Regions from separate parts of the Micromonospora luteifusca genome, predicted to be linked through region 2. Evidence: riboswitches for the same ligand, from Rfam matches in the RefSeq annotation. Region 2 holds a riboswitch; the other holds the start of a gene.

Region 1 (8,282 bases), 2.5 Mb from region 2:
CCGCGGACGGCCCGCTGGTGCGACTGCAGGCCGGCGCGCAGGTCCTGGCCGGCCTCACCCTGGATGGTCATGGAGACGTGCAGGTCGGTCGTCCACGATCCTCCGGGGTCGAGGTGGATCCGGAACGTCATCCCGCCCTCGTCCACCTCGACCGGAGCGGTGCTCTGCACAGTGGTTTCGCGCGCGAACCGCTCCCGCTCGTAGCGCAGTACGAGGCGGTTGCTCGAGGGGTCGACGGCGACCTGGACCTCTCGCTCTCTGAGCTGCCCGACCTCGACGATGTCGGCGAAGTCGCTCGCCATCTCCATCCGTACGGTGAACTCGGCGGGCTGCGACGCGTGGTTGAGCACGGTGATCTTCTCGTGGAAACAGTCATGGACCGAGCGGTGCCGGATGATCGACACATCGGCGTCGACGTAGTGGCTCGCCGCACCCGGGACCAGGAAGAACCGGGTCTCGAAGTACGTCATGTCGTCGCGGGAGAGCGCGTTGATCCGTTCGCCGTCGATCTTGAGCACCCAGTGGGACAGGAAACGGGTGTCGAACGCGAAGAGGCCGACCGGCGCCTGCGGATCGAGCTCGATGTCGCCCTCGGCGTCGCTGATCGCGAAGACGTTGCCGGCGATGACGTGCACCAGTTCCTGCCTCATGGCCGCTCATCCCGACCGGTCGACCCGGCCGGACCGGCTGAACCGGCCCGACCGGCCACCGCGGCCCGTCCCAGCTCGCGCGGATGACGGGCGCCGCTCGGCCCGGGAAAGATCCGCCGCAGCAGCGTCAGCAGGCGCAGGTCGCCCCGTACGACCAGCACGTTGCTCAGCAGCGCCTGAGCCAGGTGCAGCTCGCCGCTGGCCATCCGGTCGAAGGTCGTCCGGTCCGCGCCGACCACCAGGTCGGCGTCGTCCGCGCTACGGGTGGCCCGGACCTGCTGGTCGGCGATGGTCAGGTACCAGTGGTCGGTGCAGCCGTCGCCGCGCAAGTCCAGCCGCAGCGTCCCGGCGGTGGTTTCCGGCAGATCGGATCGCCGGCCGGCGTCCAACTGTTGCAGGTACTGCGCCGCCGTCGTGCCCATCAGGTGTCCCCTCCCCACGCTTCTTCGGAAGGATCACCCACACCGGGGTGAGGCCGGTTCACCCGAAACGGGTGAGGACCGAAATCAGCAGGGCGTTCGACGTGGGCCGTCTGCTCGGCGGGAGCTCAGGCGGCCTCGATCAGGCCGCGCACGTAGGCTGCCTGACCGACGTGCTGCAGGTCGTCCTCGGCGACGCTGACCAGCCGGACGCCGAGGGTGACCGGCGGATCCCACGCCTCGTCGACCACCCGGTCCAGGTCCGCCGGGCGCAGCCGGGCCAGGAACGATCCGGTACGCGAGGCGACCGCCTCGTAGTAGTCGATCAGAGCCTGCGCGCTCTCCGGTTGGACGGCTCTGACCTGGGCGGCCGAGTGACCGAAGCCGGTGTCGTCCGGGTCGGCGGTGAGCCCGAACCGGCCCGCCCAGTCGCCGCTCACCCAGAGCTGTTCGGTGTCGAGCAGGTCGGCGACGTGATCGTCCTGGACTCTGGTCAGGTGCCAGACGAGCCAGCCGATCGAGTTGGCGCCCGGGCCGGGGGCCTGGCGCAACTGCTCGGGAGTCAGCCCGTCCACCGCCGCGCGAACGAGGTCGGGCAGTCGGTCGTAGGTCTCGGTCAGCAGGTCACCAACGTCCACGGACACACCTTCCTGGTCGGCCTTTGACCCAGTACCGCCGGCAGGGACCGACCAAACCTCGACCGATACGGTAATCGCGTGGTCGCGGCGTTGGAGCTGTATCTGGACCCGGACGCCACCCGACGGATCCGGGTGCTCTGGGAAGCGCTGGAGGCCGAGGGTGTGCAGAGCATGCGGTCGCTGTGGGAGCAGCGCCACCGGCCGCACGTCTCGCTCGCGGTGGCACCCCGGTTCAACCCGGAGCAGGTCGCTGAGGCGCTACGCGGGATGGTCGTGGCCGCCCCACTGGGACTCGACTTCCAGCACGCCGGTCAGTTCGTCGGTCGGGTGCTCTGGCTCGGCCCGGCGCCCACACCGGAGCTGCTGACCCACCAACGCATGGTGTACGAACGGCTCACCGCCGCCGGCATCGGATTGGCCGAGCACTACCAGCCCGGTCGCTGGGTGCCGCACTGCACGCTCTCCATGCGGGTGCCGAACGCGCTGATGGCCGCCGCGGTGCGGCGGTGTCTCGAGGTGTTGCCGCTGACCGCGACCGTGGTCGGCGCGGCACTCACCGACCACGCCCGCGACATCGCCCACCCGTTGCCCTGAGGAAGAGCATCGCCGGGGCCAGCTCGCAGTCCTGGCAAAATGTCCGGATTGGCAGGCGACAGTCGGGAAACCGAAAACAAGCGGTGCTGATGCGGCCCGGCGTGGGATGGTTCGACATGGATGCCGTACCGGTGGTGACCTGCCCGAGCGCGGGTGGCCCGGCCGGCGGCGCGGGCGCACCCCGTGCCGCTGAGGCGGCTTCGACGAGAAGGGGCATTGCCTATGCAGGCTCAGCGCAGGCCACCGCGCGCGGAGCGGAGCCAGACCCGGGACGACCGGACCGGCGGAGGGATGACCGGGGCGGCCACGCCGCTGACGATCTGGGCCGCCGCCGTACTGCTCGGCCGGATCAGTGCCGGTGACGACGACGTCGAGGACGAACGGCACATCCTGCGTGGCATCGAATGAGATCGCCGCAGGCCCGGTTCACAACCAGCCGCGCCGCTTGAAGATCAGGTAGAGGGTTCCGCAGACCAGCAACATCAGCAGCAGCGCGAACAGGTAGCCGAAGCGCCAGTTCAACTCCGGCATGTGAATGAAGTTCATCCCGTACACCGTGCCGATGAGCGTGGGAGCGAACAGGATCGCCGCCCAGGACGAGACCTTCTTCAACTCCTCGTTCTGCGCGTAACTTGCCGCGGTGAGGCTGCGCATCTCCTCGTTCTGCTGCTGCGAGACGAGGGTGGCGTTGACGGTGAGGATGTTCTGCAGCAGGTGCCGGAAACCGTCCACCCGCTCCACCACCTGGGTCAGGTGGTCGGTCACGTCGCGCAGGTAGCGGCGCAGTTCCTCGTCGCTGCTGGCGCTGCCGGCGCCATCGGCCAGCGCGTCGAGCACGCTGAGCAGTGGGCGGGCGGCCCGTTGGAACTGGATGACCTCCCGGCTGAGGCCGTAGATGCGCCGACTGGCGTTCGGGTCGCCGCCGAACACCTGCGTCTCGATCTCGTCGATGTCGTTCTCCAGCCCGGCCACCACCGGCGCGTACCCGTCGACGACCTGGTCGAGGATCGCGTACAGGACCGCCTGCGGACCCCGGGCGAGCATCTGCGCCTCGGTCTCCATCCGCCGCCGCACCGCAGCCAGGTCCGGTGCCTCACCGTGTCGAACGGTGACCACGAAACCCGGCCCGATGAAGAGGTGCAGTTCGGAGAACTCGACCTCCTCCCGCAGGTCGTCGTAGCTGGCGGCACGCAGCACCACGAACAGGGTGTGGCCGTACCGTTCCAGCTTGGGTCGCTGGTGGGCGTTGATCGCGTCCTCGACCGCCAGGTCGTGTAGCCGAAACTCCCGGGCCAGCGAGGTGATCTGGCCGATGTCCGGCCGGTACAACCCGATCCAGGCCATTGCGCTGTCCTGCTCCTGCAGGCAGCGGTACGTCTCCGCGAGGCCGGACGGCGAGGCGAACCGGTGCCCTTGGACGTAGACGGCGCTGTCCACCAGACCACCGGGTGTTTCGAGCGACTCCACGGGTGGCGGCTCGCCGACCCTCGTCTCGTACTCGTCCAGTTGACGACCGAAACCACCACCCGGGCGGGAGCGACGGCCACCGACCATGCCCTGTCCCCTCCCCCGGTGACGTCCGGTCGGGCGCGATCCCGCCAACCGGGGGCGCTGTTTCCCCCGTGTCTTCGGCCCGAAACCCGACCAGGCGCCGGGCGAGTTCCGAGCACCGGCGGACGGGCGCGGCCGGACGGGCGGATACTCACGGTGACCGTGGGCGGGACGACGGGGGACGCGCCGATGGAGGTCAACAGGCGCGCCGGCCGGCTGCGGCGGTGGTTGCTCGACGCCGGCTCGGACCAGGTCGTGCAGCACCCTGGGCCACACGGGCGTCCGCCGGAGCGCCGGCACCACCCGTGGTGGAAGGTGATGTGCCTGACCGGCGTCGACTACTTCTCCACGCTGGGCTACCAGCCGGGCATCGCGGCGCTGGCCGCCGGGGCGCTGTCGCCGGTGGCGACCCTGGTGCTGGTGCTGGTGACACTGCTGGGTGCACTGCCGGTCTACCGACGGGTGGCGGTGGAGAGCCCACACGGTGAGGGCTCGATCGCGATGCTGGTACGCCTGTTGAGCTACTGGCCGGGCAAGCTGCTGGTACTGGTGCTGCTCGGTTTCGCGGCCACCGACTTCATCATCACCATCACCCTGTCGGCCGCCGACGCGACCGCGCACCTCGACGAGAACCCGTTCTGGCCGAGCGGGCTCAAGGGGCACGAGGTGCTGCTCACGCTGCTGCTGCTGACACTGCTGGGCGCGGTGTTCCTCAAGGGATTCGGCGAGGCCATCGGGATCGCCGTCGTCCTGGTCGCGGTGTACCTGGCGCTGAACGCGGTGGTGATGGCCGATGCGCTGTGGCGGGTGGTGACGCACCCGAGTGCGGTCGCGGACTGGACCACCACGCTGACCACCGGCCACGGCGATCCCTGGATGGTGGTCGGGTTGTCGCTGCTGGTCTTCCCGAAACTGGCGTTGGGTCTGTCCGGCTTCGAGACCGGGGTGGCGGTCATGCCGAACGTCCGAGGTGACCCACAGGACTCCGAGGCTCGACCGCTGGGCCGGATTCGCGGCGCGCGCCGGCTACTCACCACCGCCGCGGTGATCATGAGCGCCTTCCTGATCACCAGCAGCGTGACGACCACCGTGCTGATCCCTGCGGAGGATTTCCAGCCGGGCGGACCGGCGAACGGCCGGGCGCTGGCCTACCTGGCGCACGAGCACCTCGGGGAGGTGTTCGGCACCGTCTACGACCTGTCCACCATCGGGATCCTGTGGTTCGCGGGGGCGTCGGCGATGGCCGGTCTGCTCAACCTCGTACCTCGCTACCTGCCCCGCTACGGCATGGCACCGACCTGGGCGCGGGCCGTCCGGCCGCTGGTGCTGGTCTTCACCGCGGTGGCGTTTCTGATCACGGTCGTCTTCGAGGCCAGCGTGGACGCGCAGGGCGGCGCGTACGCCACGGGTGTCCTGGTATTGATCACTTCGGCGGCGACCGCGGTGACGCTCGCGGCGGTGCGACGGCGTCAGCGCGGCCGCACCTTCTCGTTCGGAGCCATCGCGGTGATCTTCGTCTACACCACCCTGGCGAACGTGGTGGAACGCCCCGACGGTGTCAAGATCGCGGCCTGTTTCATCGGCGGGATCATCGTGGTCTCGCTGCTCTCCCGGCTGTCCCGGGCCTTCGAGCTGCGGGTCGACCACGTCGAACTGGACCCCGTCGCGACCCGGATGATCGACGAGCGTGCCGGACGGCGAATCCGGCTCATCGCCCATGATCCCGACCGCCGGGACGTGGCCGAGTACCGCGCCAAGCTGGAACAGACCATGGCGGACAACGACTTTCCCGACGACAGCGACGTCATCTTCGTCGAGGTCCACGTCAGCGACCCGTCGGACTTCGAGACCGAACTGCTGGTCCGTGGCAGCGTGGCGGACGACGCCTTCCCGGTGCTCAGCCTGACCAGTTCCTCGGTGCCCAACGCGCTCGCCGCGCTGCTGCTGGAGATCCGCGACCGGAGCCGGCGACGCCCACACATCTACTTCGAGTGGAGCGAGGGCGGCCCGGGTCGCAACATCCTGCGCTACCTGGCGTTCGGGCAGGGTGCGACCGCCTCGGTCACCCGCGAGATCCTGCGCCGCCAGGACCCCGACCGACGCCGCCGCCCGCACGTGCACGCCGGCTGACCTGTGGGCGGGGCATCCCGTCGCACACCGTGAGCGTGGTCATAACGACTGGACGATCCACCCGGGCGTGCTGCTAGCCTCGCCGCAGGTCATGAGTGCCAGCGCGAAGCCCCGGCTCGCTGGCCGGCAACCCTCCTCCGCGGTGGGGTGCCCCGGGTGAAGACCAGGCACCGGCACGACGCCGGTGCAAGCGTGGCCTGGCACCCAGGTCAGCACAGACCCGGGAGAACCATGAGCATCATCCTCAGCAGCGCCCCATCGACCGACGTCGCGGATGTCCGCGCCGGTTGGCCCTCGCCGGCACTGACCCGGCGACGGCACGTGGACATGATGCGAATGTGCGGCGCCGCCTGTCGTCGCGGCATCACGCACTAGCGCACTCACCTTCCCGAGCCCTTCCCAGCGGTACGCCCATCGGGCGCACCGTCGGCGGCGCACGCCTGTGCACGCCGAGACGCGACCTTTTCGGAGACACCCGTGCGATTTCTTCCTACCCTGACCCGCGCCGCCGCCCTGGGCGCGGCCACGATCCTGGCCGCGACCACGCTCACCGCCTGCGGCAACGACAGCTCGTCCGACGCCACCGCCAACCCGTACGGCCTGGCGCAGCCGGGCGTGCTGCGGGCCGGCACGCTGACCGACGCCCCGCCGAACGTCTACCTCAAGGACGGTAAGTTCACCGGTTTCGACAACGACCTGCTGACCGCCGTGGCCAGCAGGCTCGGCCTCAAGGTCGAGTTCGTCGGCACCGACTTCTCCGCCCTTCTCTCCCAGGTCAACAACCACAAGTTCGACGTTGGCAGCTCCTCGATCACCATCACCGAGGCACGTAAGAAGACCGTCGACTTCGGCAACGGCTACGACTTCGGCTACTTCGGCCTGGACGTCCCGGCCGGCTCCCCGATCACCGGCTTCGACCAGCTCGCCGGCAAGCGGGTCGTGGTGGTGCAGGGCACCGTCCAGGACGACTACGCCACCGGCGAGCAGCTCGACCCGGTGCGGGTGCCGGACTACAACGGCGCGATCAACCAGCTCAAGGCCGGCACCGCCGACGCGTGGATCGCCCCGGCCGAGATCGGCGAGAAGTCGGCCGCCGAGAGCAACGGCAAGATCAGCGTTGCGGCCAAGCAGCTCAGCCCGGCACCGACCGCGTACGCCGTCGCCAAGGGCGGCGACAAGCTGCGCGAGGCACTGAACAAGGGCCTCGACGAGGTCATCGCGGACGGCACCTGGAGCCGGTTGCAGGCGCAGTACTACCCCGGCCGGCCGATCCCGGCGGACTTCACGCCGGGCAGCGGCACGGTGACGGCCCCGTCCGCGGCAGCCACGCCGTCGGCGTCCGCGTCGACCGCTTCCTGAGTACCCGGTGACGAGCGAGCAGGGCGGTAGGAGAGGCGACCGATGGATCCGTTGAGCACTCTGTGGGAGACCTTCTTCGACATCGACGCCATGCGCGAGGCGCTGCCCGAGATGCTGACCGTCGGGTTGCCCAACACGCTGATCCTGGCGGTCTCCGCCGCCCTGCTCGGCTCGGTGCTGGGCCTGTTGCTGGCCGTCGCCGGCATCTCCCGCAGCCGCTGGCTGCGCTGGCCGGCGCGGGTCTACACCGACGTGTTCCGAGGGCTTCCGGCCGCGGCGACGATCCTGCTGATCGGCGTCGGGCTGGCCCCGCTGGGCATGCAGGTCTGGGGGCCGGACCCGTACCCGTTGGGAATCCTGGCGTTGTCGCTCATCGCGGCCGCGTACATCGGGGAGATCTTCCGCTCCGGCATCCAGTCGGTGGAGGCCGCCCAGTTGGAGGGCGCCCGTGCTCTCGGCTTCTCCTGGGCCGACGCGATGCGGCTGGTGATCATTCCGCAGGGCATCCGGCGAGTGCTGCCGGCGTGGGTGAACCAGCTCATCGCCCTGATCAAGGACTCCAGCCTGGTCTACTTCCTCGGCCTGGTGGCCAGCCAGCGGGAGCTGTTCCGGATCGGGCAGGACTACGCGGCCACCACCGGCAACGAGTCCGCGCTGCTGCTGGCCGGGCTCTGCTACCTGGTGCTGACCGTCCCGCTGACGCACGTCGTCAACTGGATCGACCGGCGGCTGCGCAACGGCCGACCGGCCACCACCGCGCCAGACGAGGACGAGGACGAGGACCAGGACGAGACCGCGCCGGCGCTGCCCGCCGCGACGGAAGGAGACCGGCGATGACCACCGCGACGACCACCTCGGTCAGCCTCGACGTACGCGACGTGCACCTCGCCTTCGGGCCGAACCGGGTGCTGCGCGGTGTCGACCTCACCGTGCCGCGCGGG
Region 2 (8,282 bases):
AAGGCCATAACGAACGCCTGCCCGCTGGTGAACTGCACCGCGTTGGCCAGCTCGAAGATGTGCTTGTGCAGCCGGTCGAGGATCTCCAGGCAGACGCCCACCCGGGCCTGCGGGCCGGCGTCGCGCCACGCCGGAAGCGCGGCGGAGGCGGCGTCGATCAGCTCGCCGGGGGCGGCATGCGGGTAGCGCACCGCCAACTCCACCCCGAACGGGCTCGTCTCGGTGGCGACGCGTTCACCGGCGCCCGGCTGGTCGAGCGGAAAATCACCACCGAGGTACGCCTCGAAGGCGGCCTTACCGTCGGCGGCGGCGGTCTCGCCGTACACCCGGGGGCTGGGAGATTCGGGATAGGCGGACCAGTAGCCCCGCTCCGTGATCGCGGTCAGCGCACGGTTGAGGGTGTCGGCGTGCCTGTCGTACAGGGGCTGCGGGGTCTCCGTCATGCCCGCCATCATGCCGCAGCCGTGTTCGGGAGCAGAAGCGCCGATGACAGACAACGCCGCATGCCTGAGTCACGTCCGCGAGCACCAGCGTCCGTCAGAGCGTGAGCTGCCAGTCGGTCCAGGCGTCCACCGGCCGGAAGCCGAGCTGCTCGTTGATCGCCACCATGTAGCTGTTGCTTGCCGCGTTCCAGGTGTCGATCATGCGGACCGCCGGCTCGTGGGTGAGCAGGTGGTGCAGGTTCTCGGCCTTGGCGATGAGGCCGAGCCGGTGCCCACGGTGGGCCGGGTCGACGATGGTGATCTGCTGGAACGCGTGCCAGTCGGCGGAGGCGCCCACGTCCAGCAGGGTCCAGGCGACCAGCCGGCCGGTCGCCTCGTGGCGCATCCCGAGGTGGTAACGCCGCCGGCCCCTGGCGTCCAACGCCCGGTCGTTGCCGCGGATGCGCTCGGCGTCCACCTGCTCCGGTTCCCACTGCACGTCCCCCATGGGAGCGTCGATGAGCAGCCGGCCGTCCAGGTAGGCGATGTCCGCGACGTACTCCTGCGGGGTCGCCCCCTGCCAGCAGACCGACCGGTAGCCCTCGGCCCGCGGCTGGGCCTCGGCCAACGCCGCCCGCAGCGCGACCCGGTCAATCTCGTCGACATCGAGCCGACGACGCACCTCGGCCAGGGCGGATTGAGCGCCCGTCGAGGCGGCGAACGCGTCACCCGCCACGCTTCGGGCGGGCCCGCCGGGCAGCGCGGAGACGGCCATCGCGACCACCCGCTTGCGTCCGTGCTCCCGCAGCAGGCGCAGCCCGTACTCGTGCAGTGCCCGGCCGACGCCCCGCCGCCGCAGCTCCGGATGCACCACCAGCTCGGCGGTGGCGTTGTCGGTGTTGTCGAGCTGCGGCAGGTCCAGTTGGAGGTAACCGGCCGGCACGCCGTCCAGTCGGGCCAGCGCCCAGAGGGACCGGGTGCCGGGCATCGGCGTGTGGAACATCGCGTCGAACCGCCGCCGGCAGAAGGGCGGCAGGTCCGGCAGATCGGCGTCGCTGACGGCCGCCCCGATCAGGTACGCCTCGTCGACCGAAGCCCGGTCGGCGCCGTCGAACGACGCGATCGTGATGCTCATGCCGCCGAGCGTGCACCCGGAAAAGCGATCGGGCCAGCGAATTATTCGCTGGCCCGATCGAACGTGGTCGGGAGGGACACTCGCACAACGCCTCCGGCGTTGGGTCGCAAGAACTTCAAAAGTCTTCGGCGAAATGCCCTCCCGCACGGAGCATCTTGCGCCGTCCGGTTCCTGCCGTCAAGTACAGAGCGGCGGGTTTTCCACACTCACAGCGAAATTCCAGTTACCGGGCGGCTCTTCCCCACGCGACCCCGACCCAGCACGTGATCCACTCCAGATCGCCGATGTGGCGGTGTCCAGGCGCTCGGATACCGCCACGTCGGCGAAACGGAGCCGATCAATATCGCGACGCCAGCGACCCGGACCGACGCCACAGGCGCGGGCGCGGGCGCGGGCGCGGGCGCGGGCGCGGGCGCGGGCGCGGGCGGGGTCAGCCGAGCAGGCCGGCGTCGCGGGCGGCACGCAGCGAGGGCTTGATGTGGTGGGAAGGCCCGACCTGGCCCGCCACCGCGTCGATGGTCTTCAGTCCTTCGCCGGTGTTGAACACGACGGTCTCCGCCGTCGGGTCGAGCCGACCGGACTCGACCAACTTGCGCAGCACCGCGACGGTCACCCCGCCAGCGGTCTCGGCGAAGACACCGGTGGTGCGGGCCAGATCGCGGATGCCGGCGCGGATCTCGTCGTCGTCGGCGTACTCCATCCACCCGCCGGTGCGGCGGACCGCCTCCAGGGCGTAGAGGCCGGCGGCCGGGTCGCCGATGTTGAGCGACTTGGCGATGCCGGTGGGCTTGACCGGGATGATCGTGTCGGTGTCGGCGTGCAGAGCGGTGGCGATCGGGTTGCAGCCGGCCGACTGGGCCCCGAAGACCTTCCAACCGCCGGCCGGGGCCTCGACCAGGCCGATCTCCACCAGCTCGGAGAAGGCCTTGTCAATCTTGGTGAGCAGCTCGCCGCTGGCCATCGGGATGACCACCTGCGCCGGGATCCGCCACCCGAGCTGCTCGGCCACCTCGTAGCCGAGGGTCTTGGAGCCCTCCGCGTAGTACGGCCGGACGTTCACGTTGACGAACGCGGTGTCCTCGAACTCGTCGGTCTCCACCAGCTCGCCGCAGAGCCGGTTGACATCGTCGTAGGAGCCGTCGATGGCGACCAGCTCACCGCCGTAGACGGCGGTGGTGATGACCTTGCCCTGTTCCAGGTCACTGGGGATGAAGACCACCGAGGGCACCCCGGCGCGGGCGGCGTGCGCGGCCACCGAGTTGGCGAGGTTGCCGGTCGACGCGCAGGCGAAGCGCGTGAAGCCGAGCGCCTTCGCGGCGGTGAGCGCCACCGAGACGACGCGATCCTTGAACGAGTGGGTGGGGTTGGCGCTGTCGTCCTTGACCCAGAGCGGCGCGGTGAAGCCCAGCTCGGCGCCGAGGTGCGGCGCCGCCACCAGCGGGGTCAGCCCCGGGTCGAGGGTGACCCGGCTGGCCGGGTCCTGACCGGCGGGGAGCAGTGCGGCGTACCGCCAGATGTTCTTCGGGCCGGCCTCGATCTGCTCACGGGTGACGGTGGCCAGGGCGGCGGTGTCGTAGTCGACCTCCAGCGGGCCGAAACACTCGTAGCAGGCATGCTGGGCGACGAGCGGGTAGCAGGCCGAGCAGGCGCGACAGACCAGGGCGCGGGCGGGGCTGGCGGAGGTGCCGATGCCGGATTGGGCGAGCGTCGACGTCATGTCGAGAGTCCTCTCATCTTTCCCCGCATCGCACGGTGCGGCGGGGACGGAATTGGCACCTGCCCCGCGGGGCGCTCAGCGGTGAGCGCGCGGGGTGGTTGCCGGGGCGTCGTCGGGCCGTATCCCTCAGCCCCTCTGGATGAGGTATGCAGTTGTGACGTCGAGTCTAGGCAAAGCCGGGCGCAGCCTCCAGCGCCCATCCCAGTGGGTGGGTCAGCGGGCGTTCACCGCCACCGGGTCGACCACCGCGATCTGGTCCGTGACCGCGGTCGACTGCGGCAGGGACGAGGGCCGGACCCGCGCCCTGGTGGCGAGGTTCGCGGCGATCAGCGCGGCGATCGTGATGGCGGCACCGACCAGCTCGACGGGTTCCGGGCGGTAGCCGCGGGCGATCTGAACCGCGAAGGTGGTCACCGGGACCAGGTTCATGAACAGCGCGGCGTTGGCGGCACCGAGCCGCTGCACGCCGGTGTTCCAGGCCAGGACCGCGATCACGGCAGCCACAATCACGGCGTACGCCAATTGCGGGGCGACCGCCGCGAGGTCGGCGGCGGCCGGCGCGTGCTGCCAACCGACGGCGTCGGCGCCGATGCTCGCGGCCAGCATGGCGGCTGTGCCGGCGAGCGCGGTCAGTGTGGTGAAGCGCAGCGGCGACCAGTCGCCGAACCGGCTGGCACCATGCGTGTAGATGCCCCAGCCGAGCACCGCGCCGATCATCATCAGGCCGCCGAGACCGAACTGGCCGAGCCCCGCCAGGCTCCCGCGGGTGATCACCAGGCCGACGCCGAGGAGCGCCACCAGGGAGAGGGCCAGCAAGAGCGGCTTCGGCCGTACGCCGTCACGGGCCCACCGGACCAGCTGAGTGATCACGGGGGTGGTGGCCACGAAGAGGGAGATCTGCTGGGGGGCGGCGTGTTCGAGCGCCAGGTTGGTGAGCAGGTTGAAGCCGGCAAAGCCGACTACGCCGAGCACCACGATCTCGACGGCCCGGCCGCCGGGCCGCAGCGCGCCGGAGCCCTCGCGGAGCAGCAGAATGGCGACGAGAATGACGGCGGCGAGCAGGTAGCGGGCGGTGGTCAGGTTGAGCGGGTCGATCCGGGTCAGCGCACTGGCCAGGACCGGGAACATCACGCCCCAACCGAGCACGGCGAGCAGCGGATAGGCGGCGGCGCGGGATCGCATCGTCAGCTCCAATGTTCGAGTATCGTCGAACCAACGACACCGACCCTAGGGTGTCGTTCGACGATTGTCGAACAACGGTTACACTGGTCACATGGAGCCGCACGAACCTGACCTGACCGACATACCGGTCACCACCGTGCTGGCCGCACTCGCCGACGACGTGCGGCTACAGATCGTCCGGGCACTCGCCGAGGGCGGCGAATCCGCCTGCGGCAGCTTCGACTTCGGCGTCTCCAAAGCGACCCGCAGCCACCACCTCAAAGTGCTGCGCGAGGCGGGCCTGACCCGCACCCGGGCCGCCGGCACCAGCCGCCTGGTCCGCCTCCGCCGCGACGAACTGGACCGCCTCTACCCGGGCCTCCTGCACGCGGTTCTCGGCGCGCGCACGCCAGCCTGACGCTCCGCCGCCGGAATGACCCCAGACCGGGGCACGTCGCCGGAACCGCCTCGTCGAGGCTCCGGCGACGCGCGGTACGCGTGCGGTCAGACGACCATCGAGTTCGGCTCAGCCACCGACACGGGCGGAGTTTCGGCGCGACGCCGGGCGAGCAGAGTGTCGAGCGACCAGGAGCCCGCACCCAGAGCCGCGATCAGCAGGAACGACCAGCAGAAGAGCGCCGACAGCTCACCGCCGTTGTGCAGCGGCAGCAGACCCTCCGGCTGATGCACGACGAAGTAGGCGTACGCCATCGAGCCGGACGCGAGGAGTGCGGCCGGCCGAGTGAAGAGCCCGGCCAGCACCAACGCGCCGCAAAGCAGTTGGATCAGCGCGGCCCACCAGCCCGGCCAGGTGCCGAACGGTATCGCCGCGCCGGTCATCGGGTTGCCGCCGAACAACCCGAAGATCGAGGACAGGCCGTGCAGTGTGAACAGCAGGCCGGTCACGATGCGGAACAGGGACAGGATCGGCCCGCCGAGCCGAGAGACGTTCATGGAACTCCCATCGAAGAGGATAAATGGATCCCATCAATGTTGAGGCATGAAGACATCGAGGGTTACAAGTTCCTTGTCAGTGGGAAGATCCCTCGTGAAAACGATGCTGGGCTCCGCACGACGACGAGCAGCCGCGGAGCAAGTGCCCGACGCGGCAGCCCTGAGCCGGCCCGTTGGCAACCGGCGCGACCCCTCCAGCCCGAAACCGGCCCGCAGACAACCCCGGCGCAACCCCACCGCCGACACTCCAGCCCAGAGCCGGCCCGCTGGCGACTGCGGCCCGCCCGTCGTCGACGACACGCCGACTCTGAGCGGGCCCTGGAGAGTCGACCAGTCGACCGCGAGCGAGCGGACAACCAGTTCCCGCCCACCCGGGCCTCGCGGGCGTGACGCCCCGCCTGCCCGGCGGCTCGCGGTGCACCCCTCCGCACCGGTCACCCGCCAGCCCGCTCTCCCGGCCGACATTTGGGACTCGGCGGACAGATCTGGGCCGCCGCGCGCATGATCCACTCCATATCGCCGACATTGGGGTATCCAGGTCGCGGGATACAGCAATGTCGGCGAAATGGAGTGGATCATCAGCACGCGAAGCCGGAACAGGCTGGTGATATCGCAATCGGTTCAGCGCGAAGGACCACCAGGCGACCCCGCCACGCCTGCGCGACCGGAGCGGCCGGGACGGTCAGCGCGGACCGAGCGGACCGAGCCGACCGGAGCGGCCGGGCCGGTCAGCGCGGACCGAGCGGACCGAGCGGACCAAGCAGGATGGGCGGGGACGAGCGGACCGAGCGGACCGAGCGGACCAAGCGGGATGGGCGGGGACGAGCGGACCGAGCGGACCGAGCGGACCAAGCGGGATGGGCGGGGACGAGCGGACCGAGCGGACCGAGCGGACCGAGCGGGATGGGCGGGGACGAGCGGACCGAGCGGACCGAGCGGACCGAGCGGGATGGGCGGGGACGAGCGGTGCGCGCGGCCGGAGGCCGGCAGTGGTGGGACGCTGACGTAGGCAATGATCGACGAATGATTTCCCGCAACACCGCAGCATGGCGACGGATCAGCGCAATGGGCGCCACGGCTCTCGTCCTCGGCGCCTGCTCTTCTGACCATCGGGGTCAGGACGGGGACGGCCCGCGCCCGACGCCGACCGCGCCGACTGTCAGCCCGTCGGCGAACGTCGACCCGTGTCCGGCGTCTGGCGTCCGGATCCGGTCGACCGGCGGGGACGCCGCGATGGGCCTGCGCGCCCTGGGCATTGAGCTCATCAACTGTGGTGACCAGCCCTACGAGCTCAACGGGTACCCGGTGCTGCACGTGTTCGACGAGGAACGCGAGCCGATCATGCTGCGCGTGGTCAACGGCGCCAAGGAGATCACCTCGGGTTTCGACCAACCGCCACGAAAGGTCACCCTCGCCCCCGATGAGCGGGCCACCGCCGTGGTGCTCTGGCGCAACCTGGTCACCGATTCGACAGTGGTGGCCACCAACGGCGAGTACCTGACGGTGGCACCCGCCGCGGGGCAGCCGGCCGAGGACGTCGACCCGGACGGGCCAGTTGACCTGGGCAACACCGGCCGGATCGGCGTCAGCGCCTGGAAGAAGGCCGACCCGTCCACGCCCGCGCCGACGCGGCCGGCCCCGCCACCGGCTCCGAGCGCGGTGCCATCTTCGGTGAGCCCGCCGGACAGCCGGCTGTGAGTCGATCCGCTACGACGTGATGTCCTTGCGGGTGAAGCGCCAGAACGCCAACCCCCAGAACAGCGTCGCGTAGCTGATCGCCGAGATGCAGCCGCGTACCACGTCGTCGGTCTGCACCGGGGTCGAGAGCAACCCCAGCCAGGCGGTGCTGAAGTGGGTGGGTAGGAAGTCGCGCAGCGCGCCCAGGGCGGTGATCTGGTCCAGGATGCTGGACAGGATCCAGAGCAGCACGGCGCCGCCGACCGCGCCGAGCGCGGCGTCCGTGGTCACCGACAGCAGGAACGCCAGCCCGGCCACCACCAGCAGTACGACCGCCAGGTAGCCGAGCACGGCCAGCAACCGGAACAGCCCTTCGGTGGGTTCCAGCTCGGCGGCGACCGTGCTGCGCAGCGGTGACCAGCCGTAACGCAGGGTGCCGGCCAGCAGCGCGGTGCCAGCCAACAGCACAAGAGCCAGTCCCGAGTACGCGAGCGCGACCACCAGCTTCACCGTCAGCAACCGGGCCCGGGGTACCGGGATCGCCAGCAGGTAGCGCAGGCTTCCCCAGCTCGCCTCACTGGCCACCGTGTCGCCGCAGAACAGCGCGACGACCACCACCAGCAGGAACGACGCCGACACGAAGATCGAGAACAGGGTGAAGTTGAGCCCGCCCGAGGTGGCCAACTCGACCAGGCTGGCGAACTCGTTGCGGCCGTTGTCGTCGTCGCCGCCCGAGTCGAACTGGAACGCGATCAGGATGATCAGCGGCAGCAGCACCATGAACCCGAGCGCCAACTGGGTTCGCCGTCGGGACGCCTGCCGGCGGAACTCCGCCGCGAACGGCATGGTGGCCGACGGCCGGTAGCCCCGGGCCGCACCGGCCGGGTCGGTGACGCCCAGCGGCGTTTCGACGGAAGAGCCTGCCATCACCGGTCACCGCTTCCCCGAGAGTTGTCGCCCACCAGGGCGAGGAACGCGTCCTCCAGGCGCCGCCGGGGCACCACCCGGTCCACGCCGATGCCGGCGCGCACCAGCTCGGCGACCACCTCGCTGCGGGCCGTGCCGTTGGTGTCGACCACCAACTGGCCGTCGCTCTCCGGCAACACGCGGACGCCGTGCAGGCGGTCCAGGACCGCCCGCGCCGCCACCGGGTCGCTGACGTCGAAGAGCACACTCGGCGACTCGCCCACGATCTCCTCCACCGGCCCGGACGCCA

Evidence for each region. Region 2 has a riboswitch for S-adenosylmethionine ahead of thrC (threonine synthase). Riboswitches for the same ligand answer to the same signal wherever they lie in the genome.
Region 1: it holds a riboswitch for S-adenosylmethionine, as region 2 does, so the genes downstream of both, JOD64_RS23865 (ABC transporter substrate-binding protein) here and thrC (threonine synthase) in region 2, are expected to answer to the same signal.

The regions. Positions count from the first base shown of each region.
Region 1 covers NZ_JAFBBP010000001.1:5,216,294-5,224,575, reverse strand. Annotated here, with positions in the region: gene JOD64_RS23900 (amylo-alpha-1,6-glucosidase) at 1-650, opposite strand, end outside; gene JOD64_RS23895 (SCP2 sterol-binding domain-containing protein) at 647-1,072, opposite strand; gene JOD64_RS23890 (mycothiol transferase) at 1,198-1,707, opposite strand; gene JOD64_RS23885 (2'-5' RNA ligase family protein) at 1,786-2,301, shown strand; gene JOD64_RS23880 (hypothetical protein) at 2,524-2,709, shown strand; gene corA (magnesium/cobalt transporter CorA) at 2,728-3,855, opposite strand; gene JOD64_RS23870 (APC family permease) at 4,042-5,982, shown strand; SAM riboswitch class IV at 6,070-6,181, shown strand; gene JOD64_RS23865 (ABC transporter substrate-binding protein) at 6,460-7,341, shown strand; gene JOD64_RS23860 (amino acid ABC transporter permease) at 7,384-8,178, shown strand; gene JOD64_RS23855 (amino acid ABC transporter ATP-binding protein) at 8,175-8,282, shown strand, end outside.
Region 2 covers NZ_JAFBBP010000001.1:2,721,123-2,729,404, forward strand. Annotated here, with positions in the region: gene paaN (phenylacetic acid degradation protein PaaN) at 1-443, opposite strand, end outside; gene JOD64_RS12110 (GNAT family N-acetyltransferase) at 538-1,557, opposite strand; gene thrC (threonine synthase) at 1,988-3,274, opposite strand; SAM riboswitch class I at 3,285-3,420, opposite strand; gene JOD64_RS12120 (DMT family transporter) at 3,488-4,456, opposite strand; gene JOD64_RS12125 (ArsR/SmtB family transcription factor) at 4,548-4,853, shown strand; gene JOD64_RS12130 (DoxX family protein) at 4,940-5,389, opposite strand; gene JOD64_RS12135 (DUF4232 domain-containing protein) at 6,413-7,087, shown strand; gene JOD64_RS12140 (ABC transporter permease) at 7,097-7,993, opposite strand; gene JOD64_RS12145 (alpha/beta fold hydrolase) at 7,993-8,282, opposite strand, start outside.